4 regions of the Streptomyces sp. TM32 genome follow, and region 2 is predicted to be linked to each of the others. Evidence: riboswitches for the same ligand, from Rfam matches in the RefSeq annotation. Region 2 holds a riboswitch; each other region holds the start of a gene.

The links. Region 2 has a riboswitch for cyclic di-AMP ahead of EST92_RS03895 (NlpC/P60 family protein). Riboswitches for the same ligand answer to the same signal wherever they lie in the genome.
Positions count from the first base shown of each region.
Region 1: it holds a riboswitch for cyclic di-AMP, as region 2 does, so the genes downstream of both, EST92_RS17605 (C40 family peptidase) here and EST92_RS03895 (NlpC/P60 family protein) in region 2, are expected to answer to the same signal.
Region 3: it holds a riboswitch for cyclic di-AMP, as region 2 does, so the genes downstream of both, EST92_RS18125 (transglycosylase family protein) here and EST92_RS03895 (NlpC/P60 family protein) in region 2, are expected to answer to the same signal.
Region 4: it holds a riboswitch for cyclic di-AMP, as region 2 does, so the genes downstream of both, EST92_RS14015 (M23 family metallopeptidase) here and EST92_RS03895 (NlpC/P60 family protein) in region 2, are expected to answer to the same signal.

Region 1 is NZ_SDIG01000073.1:4,186-8,486, forward strand. It holds gene EST92_RS17595 (C40 family peptidase) at 1-665, opposite strand, end outside; gene EST92_RS17600 (hypothetical protein) at 991-1,344, shown strand; gene EST92_RS17605 (C40 family peptidase) at 1,560-2,696, opposite strand; cyclic di-AMP (ydaO/yuaA leader) riboswitch at 2,704-2,888, opposite strand; gene pcrA (DNA helicase PcrA) at 3,174-4,301, shown strand, end outside.
Region 2 is NZ_SDIG01000009.1:14,793-19,093, reverse strand. It holds gene EST92_RS03905 (ATP-dependent Clp protease proteolytic subunit) at 416-1,051, shown strand; gene EST92_RS03900 (hypothetical protein) at 1,058-1,366, shown strand; cyclic di-AMP (ydaO/yuaA leader) riboswitch at 1,642-1,844, shown strand; gene EST92_RS03895 (NlpC/P60 family protein) at 1,849-2,322, shown strand; gene EST92_RS03890 (8-amino-7-oxononanoate synthase) at 2,442-3,656, opposite strand; gene bioB (biotin synthase BioB) at 3,813-4,301, shown strand, end outside.
Region 3 is NZ_SDIG01000077.1:7,128-11,428, forward strand. It holds gene EST92_RS18115 (cytochrome P450) at 1-335, shown strand, start outside; gene EST92_RS18120 (transglycosylase family protein) at 640-1,656, shown strand; cyclic di-AMP (ydaO/yuaA leader) riboswitch at 1,867-2,075, shown strand; gene EST92_RS18125 (transglycosylase family protein) at 2,083-2,748, shown strand; gene eno (phosphopyruvate hydratase) at 3,087-4,301, shown strand, end outside.
Region 4 is NZ_SDIG01000048.1:29,391-33,691, forward strand. It holds gene EST92_RS14005 (pitrilysin family protein) at 1-758, shown strand, start outside; gene EST92_RS14010 (pitrilysin family protein) at 797-2,179, shown strand; cyclic di-AMP (ydaO/yuaA leader) riboswitch at 2,388-2,544, shown strand; gene EST92_RS14015 (M23 family metallopeptidase) at 2,557-3,336, shown strand; gene EST92_RS14020 (GntR family transcriptional regulator) at 3,623-4,301, shown strand, end outside.

The DNA.
Region 1 (4,301 bases), on a different contig from region 2:
CCGTCCCGTGCCGCCATCCGCTGCCGCTGCTCGGCGGTCAGCCGGTTCAGCAACTGCTCGGCGGCGTCCAGCTTGTGGACGACCGTGACCCGGTGCTTCTTCAGCGTGGCCTCGGTGGCCGCCAGCCGCTCCGCGGTCTCCTCGGCCCGCTGCCGGACCTGCCGTACGCTGCCGAGCCGGCGCGCGTAACCGGCCACCGCGGTCGCCTGATGACTGCCCGCACGCTCCAGCACCGCGGCGCCGTCCAGATAGCGCTGCGGGTCCGCGGACAGCAGCAGTCGTACGGTCGGGTCCACCCCGCCGGAGCGGTACTGGCTCGCGGCCACGGCCCCCAGCTCGGTGCGGGCGGCGTTGAGCTTCCGGGTCCGGCGGGCGGCCTCGTCCTGCAGCCTGCTCAGCTCCTGGCGTGCGGTGCCGGCGGCTTCCTTCGCACCGTTGTAGTTCTGCGTGGCCACCTCTGCCTCCTGGTACAGCGCGTTGATCCGGCCCTTGACCTGGGCGGGGGTGAGCGGGGATGCGGCCTGGCCGGTGCCGTCGAAGACGGTGGCGGTGGCGGCACCCGCGAGTGCCAGCGTGGCGGCGGTACGGGCGGTGCGTGTGCCGCCGGTCAGCGAGGCGAGCGGATGCTGCCTGGGCTTGCGGTGCGAGGCCACGGTGGCCGTCACTTCCTTCCCTTCGAGCCGCGGGGCCGGCAGCGGTCCGTAACGGGGGCCACGAACCGCCGCCGCACCTCGCGGCGGGGCGGCCGACAGGACGCCGGTGGGGGGCCGGCGAAGGCGGGGAGTCGACCGCCTGGAGGAGGACGCTAAGCCTGGGTGTCGCGCCAGGGAGCCCACTTGCCCGGCATTGTTCGCTTTCGACCGGTGCCGGTGTGCGGATGACCGTGCCGTCGGCGGCTGCACGGCCGGTACCGGTCCGGCATGACCGAAGCGACGATTGTGGGCGCCCTGCCCGCGGGGCCGTGCTATGCGGCGGCTACGATCCCGCACTATGGACGTAGTAATCAATCTCTTCGTCGGCCTGCACATCATCGGCATCGCCGCCCTGCTCGGCGGCTTCCTGACCCAGATGAAGGCGATGGGCGCGGGCACCGCCCGCTTCGTGCCGGCCATGCTGCACGGCGCGCTGACGATGCTGGTCACCGGCGTCGCGCTGGTCGGCCTCAACCAGGCCGAGGGCCACCACGTCAACACCATCAAGATCGGCATCAAGATGGCCGTGCTGGTGGTGATCCTGGCGCTGGTCTACGTCAAGCGGGACGAGGAGACGGTCGCCAAGCCGCTCTTCGGCGCGGTCGGGGCGCTGACCGTGGCCAACATCTTCATCGCGGTGCTCTGGACCTGAGCGGCGCAAGCGGACCACCGCCCCCAAGGGTGCAAGCGGACCACCGCCCCAAGGGCGCAAGCGGACCACCGCCCCAAGGGCGCCGGCGGGCCCCCGCCCCGAAACAGCACACCGCGCGGTCCTCGCACTCCGGATCCGGAGGCGATGGCCGCGCGGTGGCGTGTGGGGGGTGGCCGTGGGGGGTGGTTCGGTGGGGGAGCATCGGGCGCCGGGCCTCAGCCCGGGCGGACGCTCCCGTAGATCGGCATGTAGTAGATCGACTCCTCCCGGACGCTGGCGCCCGGGTGCGGGGCGTGGATCATCTTGCCGCCGCCTATGTACATCCCGACGTGGCTGATGTCGTCGAAGAAGAAGACCAGGTCACCGGGTTGCAGATCCTTGGTGGCCACCCGCTGGCCGACCTTGACCTGGTCCCAGGTGGTCCGCGGCAGCGTGACGCCGGCCGCCTTCCACGCCGCCTGCGTCAGCCCCGAGCAGTCGTAGGAGCTGGGTCCGGTGGCGCCCCAGACGTACGGCTTGCCGATCTGGGCGCGGGCGAACGCGAGCGCCTTCTCGGCCTTGGTGGAGGACGAGTCGCCGGTCGAGCTGCCACCGGTCTGGCCGCCCGTCGAACCACCACCCGTCTGCTGCCGCTGGCGCTCGCGCTCCTGCTGCCTGCGCGCCTCTTCCTCGGCCTTGCGCTTGGCGGCCGCCTCCTTCTGGCGCTCCAGCTCGGCCAGCCGCGCCTTCTCCTGGGCGGTCAGCCGGGACAGCAGCTGACGGGCCTCGGACAGCTTGTCCTGGACGGAGCGCTTGGACTCCTTGAGGGAGGCCTGGGACTTCTGCAGACGCTCCAGGCTGTCGGTCGCCGAGGCCCGCTGGCGCGCCGCGGCGGCCGCCTGCTCCTGGTAGTCGGTGACGGCCTGCTTCTCCCGGCTGGTCAGCCGCTCCATGAGATGGCTGCGGTCGAAGAACTGCTGCGGGTCCTTGGCGAGCATCAGCTGCGCCGTCGGGTTCATCCCGCCGGTGCGGTACTGCGCCGAGGCGAACATGCCCAGCTGGTGCCGGGAGCGGTTCATCTGCTCGGCGCGCTTGGCGGCGGCATCGAGCAGGCCGTCGACGGTGTGGCGCTGTGCGTCGGCGCGCTCCTTGGCCCCGTTGTACTTCTCGGTGGCCAGCTCGGCCTGGTGGTAGAGGTCGTCGACCTTCTTCTTGACCTCTTCGATGGTGGGCTTGGGCGCTCGGGGAGCCGCGTCGGCGGACTGCGAGAGCAGGGTGACCGACGCGAGGGCTGCGGTGGTGAGCCCGGCAGCCGTGCGGCGGCCTCCGGGCGAGGCGAGGACGCTGGTGCGCGGCTTGCGATGGGACGCCAAGGCCGGCAACTCCTTCCGTGGACCGCCTACCGGGTTAGCTGTCGGGTTCGGGCGGTGTCGATGACGGAAGGCTTGCCCTACGGTCCTGACGTCCGCCTGAGGCGGCCGTACGGACCGATTCACCCCGGTGGTGCTGGTGGGTCCCCGGCTCCGGGTGCCGTGGGGCAGGGCCGGACTCGGCGCGGCGGCTCGTGCGGACGCTGTCGTACGCGGGGAGGCGGGCCGCCTGAGCGAGGACGTTAGCCAACTCGTGTGGCTCCTGTGAAGGCTGATGTTCGATATGCCCGAAACCTTTTTGTGACCTGAACGCGATCCGGGGGTTGTTGTGGCAGATGTCGGATTCGGGTAGACGAGGCGCCGGCCCGGCCGCCCCGGACCCGGCACGCTGATCTGCGCACCGCCGTCGAGCCCCGAATTCCGCCGACAATCGGCACTCCGCGGCGGGCTGTCAGTGCGGCGGCCTAGACTCGGTGGGCGATGAGCAGCCTCTTTGACGACAGCTTCCTGGCGGACCTCGGCCACAAGGGCGAGGAGCCCCCGCCGCCTCCCGAGGACGAGCACGAGCCGGCCCCCGAGGAGATCCCCGACGACCTCTTCGGCGGGAAATACGACGCGCCCGGCCCCCGGGAGACGTACTACCGCGACGGCGCCGCCCGCCCCGCCGTCGATCCCGCCACGCTGCTCGAAGGGCTCAACGACGAGCAGAAGGCCGCCGTGGTGCACACCGGCGGCCCGCTGCTGATCGTCGCCGGCGCCGGCTCCGGCAAGACCCGGGTGCTCACCCACCGCATCGCTCATCTGCTGGCCGAGCGCCATGTCCACCCCGGCCAGATCCTCGCGATCACCTTCACCAACAAGGCCGCGGGCGAGATGAAGGAGCGCGTCGAGGAGCTCGTCGGCCCCCGGGCGAACGCCATGTGGGTCTCCACCTTCCACAGCGCCTGCGTCCGCATCCTGCGCCGCGAGTCCAAGAAGCTGGGCTTCACCTCGTCCTTCTCGATCTACGACGCCGCCGACTCCAAGCGCCTGATGGCCCTGGTCTGCCGTGATCTTGATCTGGACCCCAAGCGCTACCCGCCCAAGTCCTTCAGCGCGAAGATCTCCAACCTCAAGAACGAGCTCATCGACGAGGAGACCTTCGCCGGGACGGCATCCGATGGTTTCGAGAAGACGCTGGCCGAGGCGTACGCGATGTACCAGGCGCGGCTGCGCGAGGCCAACGCCCTGGACTTCGACGACATCATCATGACGACGGTCCATCTGCTCCAGGCCTTCCCCGACGTCGCCGACCACTACCGCCGCCGCTTCCGCCACGTCCTCGTCGACGAGTACCAGGACACCAACCACGCCCAGTACACCCTCGTCCGCGAGCTGGTCGGCCCCGCCGAATCCGCGGCCGAGCTGTGCGTCGTCGGTGACGCCGACCAGTCGATCTACGCCTTCCGCGGCGCCACCATCCGCAACATCCTCCAGTTCGAGGAGGACTACCCCGACGCGACCACGATCCTGCTGGAGCAGAACTACCGCTCCTCGCAGACGATCCTGTCCGCCGCCAACGCCGTCATCGAGCGCAACGAGAACCGCCGCCCCAAGAACCTCTGGACG
Region 2 (4,301 bases):
TGGGCGCGGGCGCTGAGCGGGCGGCATGCCCTCCCCGAGCGATGGAGCTTCACCCTGAGTCCGACCTGCGACATCGATTTCGATGCGGTGTAGTTCCGTGCGGTGAGGGCGAACTTGCGACAGGTCGCCGGCTCGCCACCCCAGCCGGTGAACAGCGCCTGGCCACCGGCTCGGTCGGGGGATCCGCAGGGCGGCGTCCTTGGATACCCGCGGGCGGTCCATCTCGTCGATCGAGCGCTCGACGACCCGCCCGGTCATCCGAAGGGTCTCCACCTCGTGCCACAGCTCCGAGACATCCGCCCTCAGCGAACAGTTGAAACAGCCTCTGACCTGGGACTTGTAGCTGGTCACCAGAATCTGCTCTCATTCCTACGGATGTACGTCCTGTACATTTATTACGGAGAGAGGAGCACGCATGCTGCCACCGACGGCCCGCTATGTCCTTCCGGAGTTCACCGAGCGCACCTCCCAGGGCACGCGCACCATGGACCCGTACTCCAAGCTGCTCAGCGAGCGCATCATCTTCCTGGGCACCCCGGTCGACGACGCGTCCGCCAACGATGTGATGGCGCAGCTCGTCCACCTCGAACACGCCGCGCCCGAGCAGGACATCTCGCTCTACATCAACTCCCCCGGCGGCTCGCTCACCGCGATGACCGCCATCTACGACACGATGAACTTCGTCTCGTGCGACGTGCAGACCGTCTGCCTGGGGCAGGCTGCCTCCGCCGCCGCGGTGCTGTTGGCCGCCGGCGCCCCCGGAAAGCGGCTGGCGCTGCCCGGCGCCCGGGTGCTGATCCATCAGCCGTCGCTCCATGAGCCGATCCAGGGCCAGGCCACCGATCTGCAGATCCAGGCGGAGGAACTGCTGCGCACCCGCGAGATGTTGGAGGAGATGCTCGCGCGGCACACCGGCCAGCCCCGCGAGCGGATCGCCGCCGACATCGAGCGCGACAAGATCTTCGACGCCCACGCCGCCCAGGAGTACGGCCTGATCGACGGCCTCACCCGGCACCGCAAGCAGTCGGCACGCCCCCTCGTTGCGCGGTGACGCCGGATGCTGCCCCCCGAACTCCCGCCACTGCCCGCCCTCACACGTGCCGAGGGTGAGTTGATCGACCGCTATCTGGAGGTGCTCGATCTGCTGGGCCGTATCAACCCGGCCCGCGGCGGCGGCACCTACAGCGGGCTGCGTGCGGCCCAGGCACTGGTCGGCACGGCTGCCGGACTGCGGGACGCGCTGACGCTGATGCACCAACGCGGCGAGAGCGAACTGCACCACGACACGCTGGCACGGGCGCTGCGGGTGCTGGACGGCGAACGGCGGGCCGGGCTCGTCGCCGTGCCGCCGCCCGCGGAGCGTTGACGCGACACGCGGCAGGGCTGCCCATACGGCGTAGCGCGCACACCCGTTGCGAACCACCCCCGAATTGCCGGTTCATCCGGAATTTCTCGGGTCCCGGATGTTTCGCTCCTGGTCCGGGGCGCGCGACAGCCGGGACCCTGACACCTTGAGGAACAAATCCCACCATTCAGGCCAAATGTGACCCATCTCACATACGGCATTTTCAGCTCGGAGTTTGGGCGCCGGGTGCGTGAGGATCCCTTCGACGACAAGACCCCGCCACAGCGACGGGGCGGTCCGGACGGGCGCCTAATCCCGCCGCCGTCCGGATGTCCGGTCGACGTTCTTGGATCGGCGGGAGCGGAGGACCCGAGCAGGACGGGGTCCACGGCCTTCACGGGCCGGCGGACTCCTTGGGGTGAAGCCGTACGCACGGCCGGGCATCTTCGCCTGCCCGAACCCGACAGGTCTTCCTTCGCAGGCGGCTGACGAAGGGTTTGCGCATGACTGTGCGCATGCATACGCCGAATCTGCTGGCGCGCGCCGGCACCGTCACCGCTCTGACACTCGTCACGCTCGGCGGGACGACCATCACCCCGGGAACCACCGGGGGCGCCGAAGCCGCATCCGTGTCCGCACACGCGCTGCGGGTCGCCGCCTCCAAGCGGGGCTCCCCGTACCAGTACGGGGCCCAAGGGCCGGACGCCTTCGACTGTTCCGGGCTGACGCTGTACTCGTTCCTGCGTGCCGGCCGGGCCCTGCCCCGTACGGCCGCCGCGCAGTACAGCCGCACCCGGCATGTCCCGTCCGGCGCCCGGCGACGCGGCGACCTGGTCTTCTTCCATTCGGCCAACGGCATTTACCACGTGGGCATCTACGCCGGGAACGGCCGGATGTGGCACGCCCCCAAGGCCGGGAGCACGGTGCGACTGGAACGGATCTGGAGCCCCGGGGTCTGGTACGGGCGGGTGCGCTGACCTGCGCGCTCGTCCTACAAGCCGTCAAGTACCGGCGGTGGTGGGCCAGGTGGCCGACCTGGCCGACCGGTCGGGCCGCACGTGCCGTTCGTCGGACAAGCGCTGCTGCGCGCCCCGGGTCAGACAGCCGGCGCCGTGGCCAGGATCGTGCCGACCGCCGCGTCGATCTGGTCGTCCGTCAGGTCCGCGCGGGCGGTCAGCCGCAGCCGGGAGATCCCGTCGGGAACGGACGGGGGCCGGAAGCAGCCGACGACGAGTCCGGCCGCGCGGCAGTCGGCGGCCCAGCCGACCGCCGCCTCCGGTGAGGGGGCGCGTACCGAGACCACCGCGGCGTCCGGCCGCACCGCGACCAGACCCGCCGCGGTGAGCCGCTCGTGCAGCTTCCGTGCGACCTGCCCGGCCCGGGCGGCGCGCTGGGGTTCACGGCCCAGCAGCCGCAGCGCGGCGAGCGCGCCGCCGGCCGCCGCCGGGGCGAGACCGGTGTCGAAGATGAACGACCGGGCGGTGTTGACCAGGTGCTCGATGACCCGGGCCGGGCCGAGGACCGCACCGCCCTGGGAGCCCAGCGACTTGGAGAGCGTCACGGTGGTCACCACATCGGCGTCACCGGCGAGCCCGGCCGCCCACAGCGCGCCGCGACCGCCCTCGCCGAGGACGCCCAGGCCGTGTGCGTCATCGACGAGCAGGGCGGCGGCCCGCATTCGGCAGACCTCGGCGAGGGCGGGGAGCGGGGCGGCGTCACCGTCGACCGAGAACACCGAGTCGGTCACGGCGAGTGCCCGGCCGTCATGACCGCTCAGCGCGGCGCCTACGGCCTTGGGGTCGGCATGCGGGACCACTTCGGTGCGGGCCCGGGAGAGCCGGCAGCCGTCGATGAGGGAGGCGTGGTTGCCCGCGTCGGAGACGACCAGGGTGCCGGCGGCGGTGAGCGCGGTGACCGCGGCGAGATTGGCGGTATAACCGGACGACAACACCAAAGCGGCCTCGAAGCCGCAGAAAGCGGCGAGTTCCGCCTCCAGCCGGGCATGCAGTTCGGTGCTGCCGGTCACCAGCCGGGAGCCGGTGGCGCCCGCGCCCCAGCGGTGTGCGGCCGCCGCCGCGCCACGGGTGACCTCGGGATGCCGGGCGAGTCCGAGGTAGTCGTTGCCGGCCAGGTCGAGCAGCGGGTGGTCGGCCGGGCGGGGACGCAGGGTGCGGGTGAGTCCGGCGCGCCGGCGCGCGTCGCGGGCTTCATCCAGCCAGTCGAAGGCGGCTCCGTGGGGCGGCCGGCGGGGCCCGGCGGGGGCGGCCGGCGAGCCCTCGCGGAGCAGCGTGGGGGCGGAGTCCTGCGGCATCGGCGTCCTTCGTCCGTGGGCCTCGATTGTGGGCTGTTGCTAGACGTTAGCGGTCGTTCCGAGGGCCCACAGTGTGGCGATACACACACCTCCATCCTGGGTCGTTGTGGGAATCCTCCTTGGCCGGGGGCGGTGCCGTACGCCAGGATCAACGCCATGGACCTGCTGAGCACACTGGTGGACAAGGGACTGCGGCGCGAGTTGCCGACCCGCGAAGAGGCGCTGGCCGTACTGGCGACCTCCGATGACGAACTGCTCGATGTCGTGGCCGCGGCCGGAAAGGTGCGCCGCCAGTGGTTCGGGCGGCGGGTCAAACTCAACTATCTCGTCAACCTCAAGTCGGGCCTGTGCCCCGAGGACTGCTCGTACTGTTCCCAGCGGCTGGGGTCGAAGGCGGAGATTCTCAAGTACACCTGGCTCAAGCCGGATGACGCCTCCAAGGCGGCTGCGGCAGGGGTCGCCGGCGGCGCCAAGCGGGTCTGTCTGGTGGCCAGCGGCCGCGGCCCCACGGACAAGGACGTGGACCGCGTCTCGGAGACGATCTCCACCATCAAGGAGCAGAACGAGGGAATCGAGGTGTGCGCCTGCCTCGGTCTGCTCTCCGAGGGCCAGGCCGACCGACTGCACGCGGCGGGCGCCGACGCG
Region 3 (4,301 bases), on a different contig from region 2:
AGGAGCTGACGCTGGGCGGGCAGCGGATCGCCGCGGGCGACCCGGTCCTGGTGGTGCTGGCCGCCGCCGACCGCGACCCGGAGCGCTTCGACGAGCCGGACGTCCTCGACCTGACCCGGCGGGACAACCAGCATCTGGGCTACGGGCACGGCATCCACTACTGCCTGGGCGCGCCGCTCGCCCGGCTCGAAGGACAGACCGCCCTCGCCACGCTGTTGACCCGGCTTCCGGACCTCCGGCTCGCCGCCGAACCCGACGACCTGCGCTGGCGCGGCGGGCTCATCATGCGCGGACTGCGGTCGCTGCCGGTGGAGTTCACCGCCGAGCGCTCCTGACCAGCGGCAAGGGCATATTTGACAGCGCGTCAGCCGCGTGACCATTGCGTGATCTGCGCTACACCGGCTTGTGACTACTCGTGACCCCGGCTACCTTTCGATCGACGATCGACAGGCTTCATTCGATCGGCCGAAGCGGGGGCGCGGTCAACCGGTGTAACGGTGCTGCCCTGCCCGCCCCGGCCGGAAGCCCGTCGGACCACTCGTCCGACAACTCCACCGCGCGAAAGGCATCCGCATGCGTTCCGGGACCGGCCGACACCGTCGCCCCCGTCAGGCACCGGCCATCTTTGTCACGGCGGGAGTGACCGGCGCCGGCATCGCCCTGCCGCTGCTCGGCGCGAGCGGCGCCCACGCCGCCGACACCACGACCTGGGACAAGGTCGCCCAGTGCGAGAGCGCCGGGGTGTGGAGCGCGGCCTCGGACAACGGCTACTACGGCGGCCTCCAGCTGACCCAGGAGATGTGGGACAACTACGGCGGCTCGGCCTATGCCTCGCGCCCCGACCTCGCCAGCCGCGCCCAGCAGATCGCGGTGGCCGAGTCGATCCTCGACCACCGGGGCCCGGACGTCTGGAGCAGCTGCGCACAGAGCGCCGGGCTGACCCGGGACGGCCGTGCGCCGGAGGTCAACCCCGGCAGCACCAGCACCCCGGAGCCCGACCCGTCCGACGGGTCCGACTCCCCGGACCCTTGGGACCAGCCCGGATCCTCCGGCATGCACGACGGCTCGGACGCCACGGGCACGCAGGACGAGCCGGGCGACGACCCGGGTGGCCGGTCGTCCGACGAGTCGACCGGGTCGACGCCCTCGTCCGACGCGCCGGACCCCGGCCGCGCCGACCACCGGCCCGGCACGTCCGACCGGTCCGACGGCGCGCCGTCCGGCGGCCGGCACGAGGACCCCGCGTCCGGCAACCGGGACGAGGACCCCTCGCCGTCCGCCGACCCGTCCGACGGCGGCAGCCGCCCGGACACCTCCGGCACGCCGCAGGAGCGGCCCGCACCGGGCAGGCACCGCGGCGGTGCGGACGACGAAGCCGGTCAGAGCAGCGGTCAGGGCCGGCAGGGCGACGAGGGCGGCGGCCGGGGCGCCGGCGGCCGGCATGCCTCGCGCGGCGGCGACGCGCACCGTACGGGCCCGGCGGCCGACGGCGACTACACCGTGCGGCCGGGTGACAGCCTGTCAGCCATCGCCACGGCCCACCGGCTGCCCGGCGGCTGGACCGCGCTCTACGACCGCAACGAGGGCGTGATCGGCTCCGACGCGGACCTGATCCAGCCCGGCCAGGTGCTCGATCTCGGGCAGAACGCGGGCTAGTTCATCCCCTTTCGCCCCCTTTGGTGAAAGTGAGACAAGGGTCTCGTTGACCTCAGGGGGCCCGGAACCGTCCACCCTCGCCGCACCTGCCCCCACCTGCGGAGATGTGCCCCACTCGTGATCGGAATCGGGCAACTTGGTTCAGATGGTGGGGTTTGAACACCAAGGGGGTTGCTGCTTAACGTCAGGACCGCTCGCCAAAGCGGGCCCTCCGGTCACACGCCGAATCCTGCCGGTGATCGGGGGCAGTTGACGCGCAAGCGCCGTAGGCAGGAGCGGGGGAACCAAGGTAGGTGCCGGCCCCGCCCGTGAAAGCGGGCGACCGGCTTGGGGTGAAGCCAGATGCGGAAGCGCATACGGCCGGGCCACTCACAGCCCGAACCCGACAGCTCACCTCGTAGGCGTCGGTGAGGAAACGAACGAACCATGCTGATCAACAAAGGCAAGCACAGTCGTCCCTCCAAGGCCGTCCGCGTCGCCACCCTCGCCGGTATCGCCGGTGCTGCCGTGGCCGTCCCGCTGATGGGCGCCACCTCCGCCTCCGCCGCCTCCGTCAGCACCTGGGACAAGGTCGCCCAGTGCGAGTCCGGCGGCAACTGGTCGATCAACACCGGTAACGGCTACTACGGTGGCCTGCAGTTCACCAACTCCAGCTGGGCCGCCGCCGGCGGTACCAAGTACGCGCCGCGCGCCGACCTGGCCTCCAAGAGCCAGCAGATCGCCGCCGCCGAGAAGCTCCTCGCCATCCAGGGGCCGGGCGCCTGGACCTGCGCCGGTGCCGGCAACCTGACCGCCGGCGGCCCCGCCGCGAACGTCGACACCTCCGGCTCCTCGGCGCAGACCAAGTCCGCCCCGCAGCAGGACACCAAGACCGAGGCCAAGAAGGCCCCGGCCGCCCCCGAGAAGCGCGCCTCGCGCTCCACCGAGCGCAAGTCCATGGGCCACGGCAACTACACCGTGAAGGCGGGCGACACCCTCGCCAAGATCGCCAAGGCGCACGGCACCAGCTGGAAGTCGGTCTACGAGGCCAACAAGTCGGTCATCGGCGGCAACCCGAACCTGATCCTTCCGGGCCAGAAGCTCAACGTCTGAGCCACCTCCTCACCGGAACTCCGGCAGGCCCGAGCGGCGGGCCCGCTTCCTCCGTGAGACAGCCCCGCCCGGCGCGCCGTTCCCCCAGCGCGCCGCGGCGGGGTTTCTCACACCCGGGGTCGCGCCCGGGTGAGATCCGCTGCGACCGCACGCCGGTGACCGGCCGCGATCCACACCTTGTCCCGGTTGGCGAACAAGGGCCCAAAGGTCCTGTGAACTGGGCCTTTGGGCTCTTCATTCCGCAATTCCGTCCCACGGAGCGGGCCAAGGGCAGGCGGACGCGCCCGGGGCCGTTAGGCTCATGCAGCAGAACGCCAGACACCCACGAAGGAGACAACGTGCCGTCGATCGACGTCGTCGTAGCCCGCGAAATTCTCGACTCGCGAGGTAATCCCACGGTCGAGGTCGAGGTCGGCCTCGACGACGGCAGCACCGGCCGTGCCGCCGTGCCGTCCGGCGCCTCCACCGGTGCCTTCGAGGCCATCGAGCTTCGTGACGGCGACCCGAACCGTTACCTCGGCAAGGGCGTGGAGAAGGCCGTCCTGGCCGTCATCGAGCAGATCGGCCCGGAGCTCGTCGGCTACGACGCGACCGAGCAGCGGCTGATCGACCAGGCGATGTTCGACCTGGACGCCACCGACAACAAGGGCTCGCTCGGCGCCAACGCCATCCTCGGCGTCTCCCTCGCCGTCGCGCACGCCGCCTCCGAGGCCAGCGACCTCCCGCTGTTCCGCTACCTGGGCGGCCCGAACGCGCACGTCCTGCCCGTCCCGATGATGAACATCCTGAACGGCGGCTCGCACGCCGACTCCAACGTGGACATCCAGGAGTTCATGATCGCCCCGATCGGCGCCGAGTCCTTCTCCGAGGCGCTGCGCTGGGGCGCCGAGGTCTACCACACCCTCAAGAAGGTCCTGAAGGAGCGCGGCCTGTCCACCGGTCTCGGTGACGAGGGTGGCTTCGCCCCGAACCTGGGCTCCAACCGTGAGGCCCTCGACCTCATCCTGGAGGCCATCAAGCAGGCCGGTTACGCCCCCGGCCAGGACATCGCGCTCGCGCTGGACGTCGCCGCCTCCGAGTTCTACAAGGACGGCAAGTACCAGTTCGAGGGCAAGGACCGCTCGGCCGCCGAGATGACCGAGTACTACGAGGAGCTGGTGGCGGCCTACCCGCTGGTCTCCATCGAGGACCCGCTGTTCGAGGACGACTGGGCCGGCTGGAAGGTCATCACCGACAAGCTCGGCGCCAAGGTGCAGCTCGTCGGCGACGACCTGTTCGTCACCAACCCCGAGCGCCTCGCCCGCGGCATCGAGGAGGGCTCCGCCAACGCGCTGCTGGTGAAGGTCAACCAGATCGGCTCGCTGACCGAGACCCTGGACGCCGTCGAGCTGGCCCAGCGCAACGGCTTCAAGTGCATGATGTCGCACCGCTCCGGTGAGACCGAGGACGTCACCATCGCCGACCTCGCCGTCGCCACCAACTGCGGCCAGATCAAGACCGGCGCCCCGGCCCGCTCCGAGCGCGTCGCCAAGTACAACCAGCTGCTGCGCATC
Region 4 (4,301 bases), on a different contig from region 2:
CGTATTACGCACCCAACAACGCCGTCCTGTCGGTCGTCGGTGACATCGACCCCGCGCAGACCCTGGCCTGGGTGGAGAAGTACTTCGGCTCGATCCCCTCGCACGACGGCAAGCAGCCGCCGCGCGACGGCACGCTGCCCGACGTCATCGGCGGCCAGCTGCGGGAGGTCGTCGAGGAGGACGTGCCCTCCCGCGCCCTGATGGCCGCCTACCGTCTGCCGCACGACGGCACCCGTGAGGCGGACGCCGCGGACCTCGCGCTGACCGTACTGGGCGGCGGCGAGTCCTCCCGACTGTACAACCGGCTGGTGCGCCGCGACCGCAGCGCGGTGGCCGCCGGCTTCGGCCTGCTGCGGCTGGTCGGCGCGCCCTCGCTGGGCTGGCTGGACGTGAAGACGTCCGGCGGTGTGGAGGTCCCCGACATCGAGCGCGCGGTCGACGAGGAGCTGGCCCGCTTCGCCGCCGAGGGGCCGACCCCGGAGGAGATGGAGCGCGCGCAGGCGCAGCTGGAGCGTGAATGGCTGGACCGGCTCGCCACGGTCAGCGGGCGCGCCGACGAACTGTGCCGCTTCGCCGTGTTGTTCGGCGACCCCCAGCTCGCGCTGAGCGCCGTCCAGCGCGTCCTGGACATCACCCCCGAGGAGGTGCAGGCGGTCGCCAAGGCCCGGCTGCGCCCCGACAACCGCGCGGTGCTGGTCTACGAGCCGACCGAGTCGAACGACGCCGCCGACACCGAGGAAGGGCAGGCGGACCAGTGAGCGACGCCACCACCCACGCCGACACCCCTGTGAGCACGATGGACTTCCACCCGCAGCCCCGGGGCGGCGCGCCCAAGCCGTGGGCCTTCCCGGCGCCCGACCGCAGCCAACTGCCCAACGGCCTCACCCTCCTGACCAGCCACCGCCCCGGTCAGCAGGTCGTCGCCGTCGAGATCAACCTCGTCGCCCCGCTGGACGCCGAACCCGAGGGCCTGGACGGCGTCGCCACGATCATGGCGCGGGCGCTGTCCGAGGGCACCGACAAGCACGACGCGGAGGAGTTCGCCGCCGAGCTGGAGCGCTGCGGCGCCACCCTGGACGCGCACGCCGACCACCCCGGTGTACGGGTCTCCCTGGAGGTGCCGGCCTCCCGGCTGCACCGCGCGCTCGGCCTGCTCGCCGACGCGCTGCGCGCCCCCGCGTTCCCGGAGAGCGAGGTCGAGCGGCTGGTCCGCAACCGCCTCGACGAGATCCCGCACGAGCTCGCCAACCCGGCCAGGCGCGCCGCGATGGCGCTGTCCAAGGAGCTGTTCCCGGCCACGGCCCGCATGTCGCGCCCGCGCCAGGGCACCGAGGAGACCGTCGCGCGCATCGACGCCGCGGCCGTCCGCGCCTTCTACGACGCCCATGTACGGCCCGCCACGGCCACCGCCGTCATCGTCGGTGACTTCACCGGCGTCGACCTGGACGCGGCGCTCGCCGACACGCTCGGCGCCTGGAGCGGCTCGACGGCCGAGCCGCTGAAGGCCGCGCCGATCGTCGCCGACGACACCGGCCGCGTGGTGGTCGTGGACCGCCCCGGCGCCGTCCAGACGCAGCTGCTCATCGGCCGGATCGGCTCCGACCGGCACGACCGGGTGTGGCCCGCGCAGGTCCTCGGCACGTACTGCCTGGGCGGCACCCTCACCTCCCGTCTGGACCGTGTGCTGCGGGAGGAGAAGGGCTACACCTACGGGGTGCGTGCGTTCGGTCAGGTGCTCCGTTCCACCGCCCCCACGTCCCCCGAGGGCGCCACGGGTGCCGCGCTGCTCGCCATCAGCGGCTCGGTGGACACCGCCTCCACCGTCCCGGCGCTCGAAGACCTGTGGAAGGTGCTGCGCACCCTCGCGGCAGAGGGACTGACCGACGACGAGCGGGATGTCGCCGTGCAGAACCTCGTCGGGGTCGCGCCGCTGAAGTACGAGACCGCGGCGGCCGTTGCGGGCACGCTGGCCGACCAGGTGGAGCAGCAACTCCCGGACGACTTCCAGGCGCAGTTGTACGCCCGCCTCGCGGAGACCGGCACGGTCGAGGCGACCGCGGCGGCGGTCAGCGCCTTCCCGGTGGACCGGCTGGTGACGGTCCTCGTGGGTGACGCGGCGCAGATCGCCGAGCCGGTCAAGGGGCTGGGCATCGGCGAGGTGACGGTCGTCAGCGGCTAGTCCGCGTGACGGAAGGTCATATATCGACAAAGCGGCTCCCGTGGCACCCACTGGCCACGGGAGCCGCTGTATGTCCGTTTTCTTACGGCTGGTTGTGCCGGTTCTTGTGGCATCCCGCACAAAAAACGGCATCTGTTTGCCCAGGGAAAGTGGCCCCGTTTAGCGTCGGTCCGGCTGTTCGTCACAAGTCCGCCACAACAGTGGCACCGGGCAGTCATCGCCGAGTCCCCGTACGGCGCGAGCCAGGGGAGCCGGGGACCCACACGTCCCTTGGGGTGAATCGGACTCCTCTCCCGAGGAGCCCGTAGGAGACCTTCCTGCTCCGAACCCGTCAGCTAACCCGGTAGGCGAGAAGGAGGGAAAGGACAAGCCCGTACATGGCGTTCATCCGTGCCACCGGGAAACACCGCCGCGCCGACCGCCCTGCCCGGACGCCCCGCAAGGTCGCCGGCATAGCCACCCTTGCGGCCGGTGGTGTGGTCGCCTCCGTGGCCTCGCCGGCGCTGGCTGCCACGGACGCGGCACCCGCCCATGACACCGGCCTGCAGCGGGCCGTCGTGCTGGGTGACGAGGTCGCCGGCCACGTCGCGGCCCAGGCCGACGCGCAGCGCGCCGCCGCGGAGTCCGCCGCCGCGCAGGCGAAGGCCGAAGCCCTGGCGAAGAAGCAGGCCGACGAGGCCAAGCGGCGCGCCGAGGCCGTCCACAAGGCCAAGGTGCGCGCCGCCCGCGACGCCGAGCGCAAGCGTCTGAACACCTTTGTCGCGCCGGTCGCCGACTCCTACGTCTCCACCGGGTACAAGGCGTCGAGCAGTCTGTGGTCCTCGGGCAGCCACACCGGCATCGACTTCCACGCCGCCTCCGGCACCAGCGTCCATGCCGTCGGTGCGGGCACCGTCGTCGAGGCGGGCTGGGGCGGCTCGTACGGCAACAACGTCGTGATCAAGATGAACGACGGTACGTACACCCAGTACGGTCACCTGTCCTCGTTCGCCGTCTCGGTCGGCCAGAAGGTCACCCGCGGTCAGCAGATCGCCCTCTCGGGTGCCACCGGCAACGTCACCGGCCCGCATCTGCACTTCGAGGCCCGTACCGGCCCCGACTACGGCTCGGACATCGACCCGATCTCCTACCTGCGCGCGCACGGCGTCAACGTCTGACCTCCCGCTCGCCGGCCCCGCCGCCAGGGAGGGAGTGCCTCGCACCGCGTCCTCCCGAAGCCCCGGTCCTGCGACCGGGGCTTCGGCGCGTGCGGCGCGGTATGTCGGAGGCGCGGCTGCCGGGCGCGGGAGTGCACCGGAGGCGAGGCCGGCTCGCCCGCGACTTCCGGCCAAAAATATCCATGAATATTCGGTGCCCGTCGGAAAATCCCCTCCGGTCGAATAGAGTCACGGAAAAGCCGCCGACCGGCGGCGTTTCCAGGGGATTACGGCGGAGGCTCGGAAGATGCGAGGCCATATTTCCGCGCATGCGGTGTGCACAGCGATTCGCGACGACATTGTCTCCGGTGCGCTGGCACCGGGGAGCCGGCTGATCGAGGAGATCCTCGCGGCCCGTTACGGCGTTTCCAGAGTGCCCATCCGTGAGGCGCTGCGGACCCTGCAGTCCGAGGGCTTCGTCACCACCCGCCACCACGCGGGGGCCTGTGTCGCCGAGCCGACCGAACAGGAGGCCGCCGATCTCCTGGACGTCCGCGCCCTGTTGGAGCCGCTGGGCGCCGCCCGCGCGGCCGCCCGCCGCAGTCCCGCCCACCTCAAGGTGCTCCGTGGTCTGGTACGCCTCGGCCGCGAGCGGGCCCGTCACGGCAATCCGGCGGACCTGCAGCAACTGGACGACTGGTTCCACGAGACGTTGGCCCAGGCGGTCGGCAGCCCCAGCCTGACGGCGCTGCTGACCCAGCTGCGGCGCAAGATCGAGTGGATGTACGCGGTGGAGCCGCCGGCCCGGGCCGGCGAGTCGTGGGACGAACACGGCGCCGTGCTGGACGCGGTGGCCCGGGGGGACGCGGAGCGGGCGCGTGCCCTGATGGCGGCCCATGTCGAGCGCTCGCTTCCGGTGTACCGGCTGCGGCGCCCGCTCAAGACCGGGGTGAGGGATCCGAAACCGCCCGTCAACACGGTGCGCG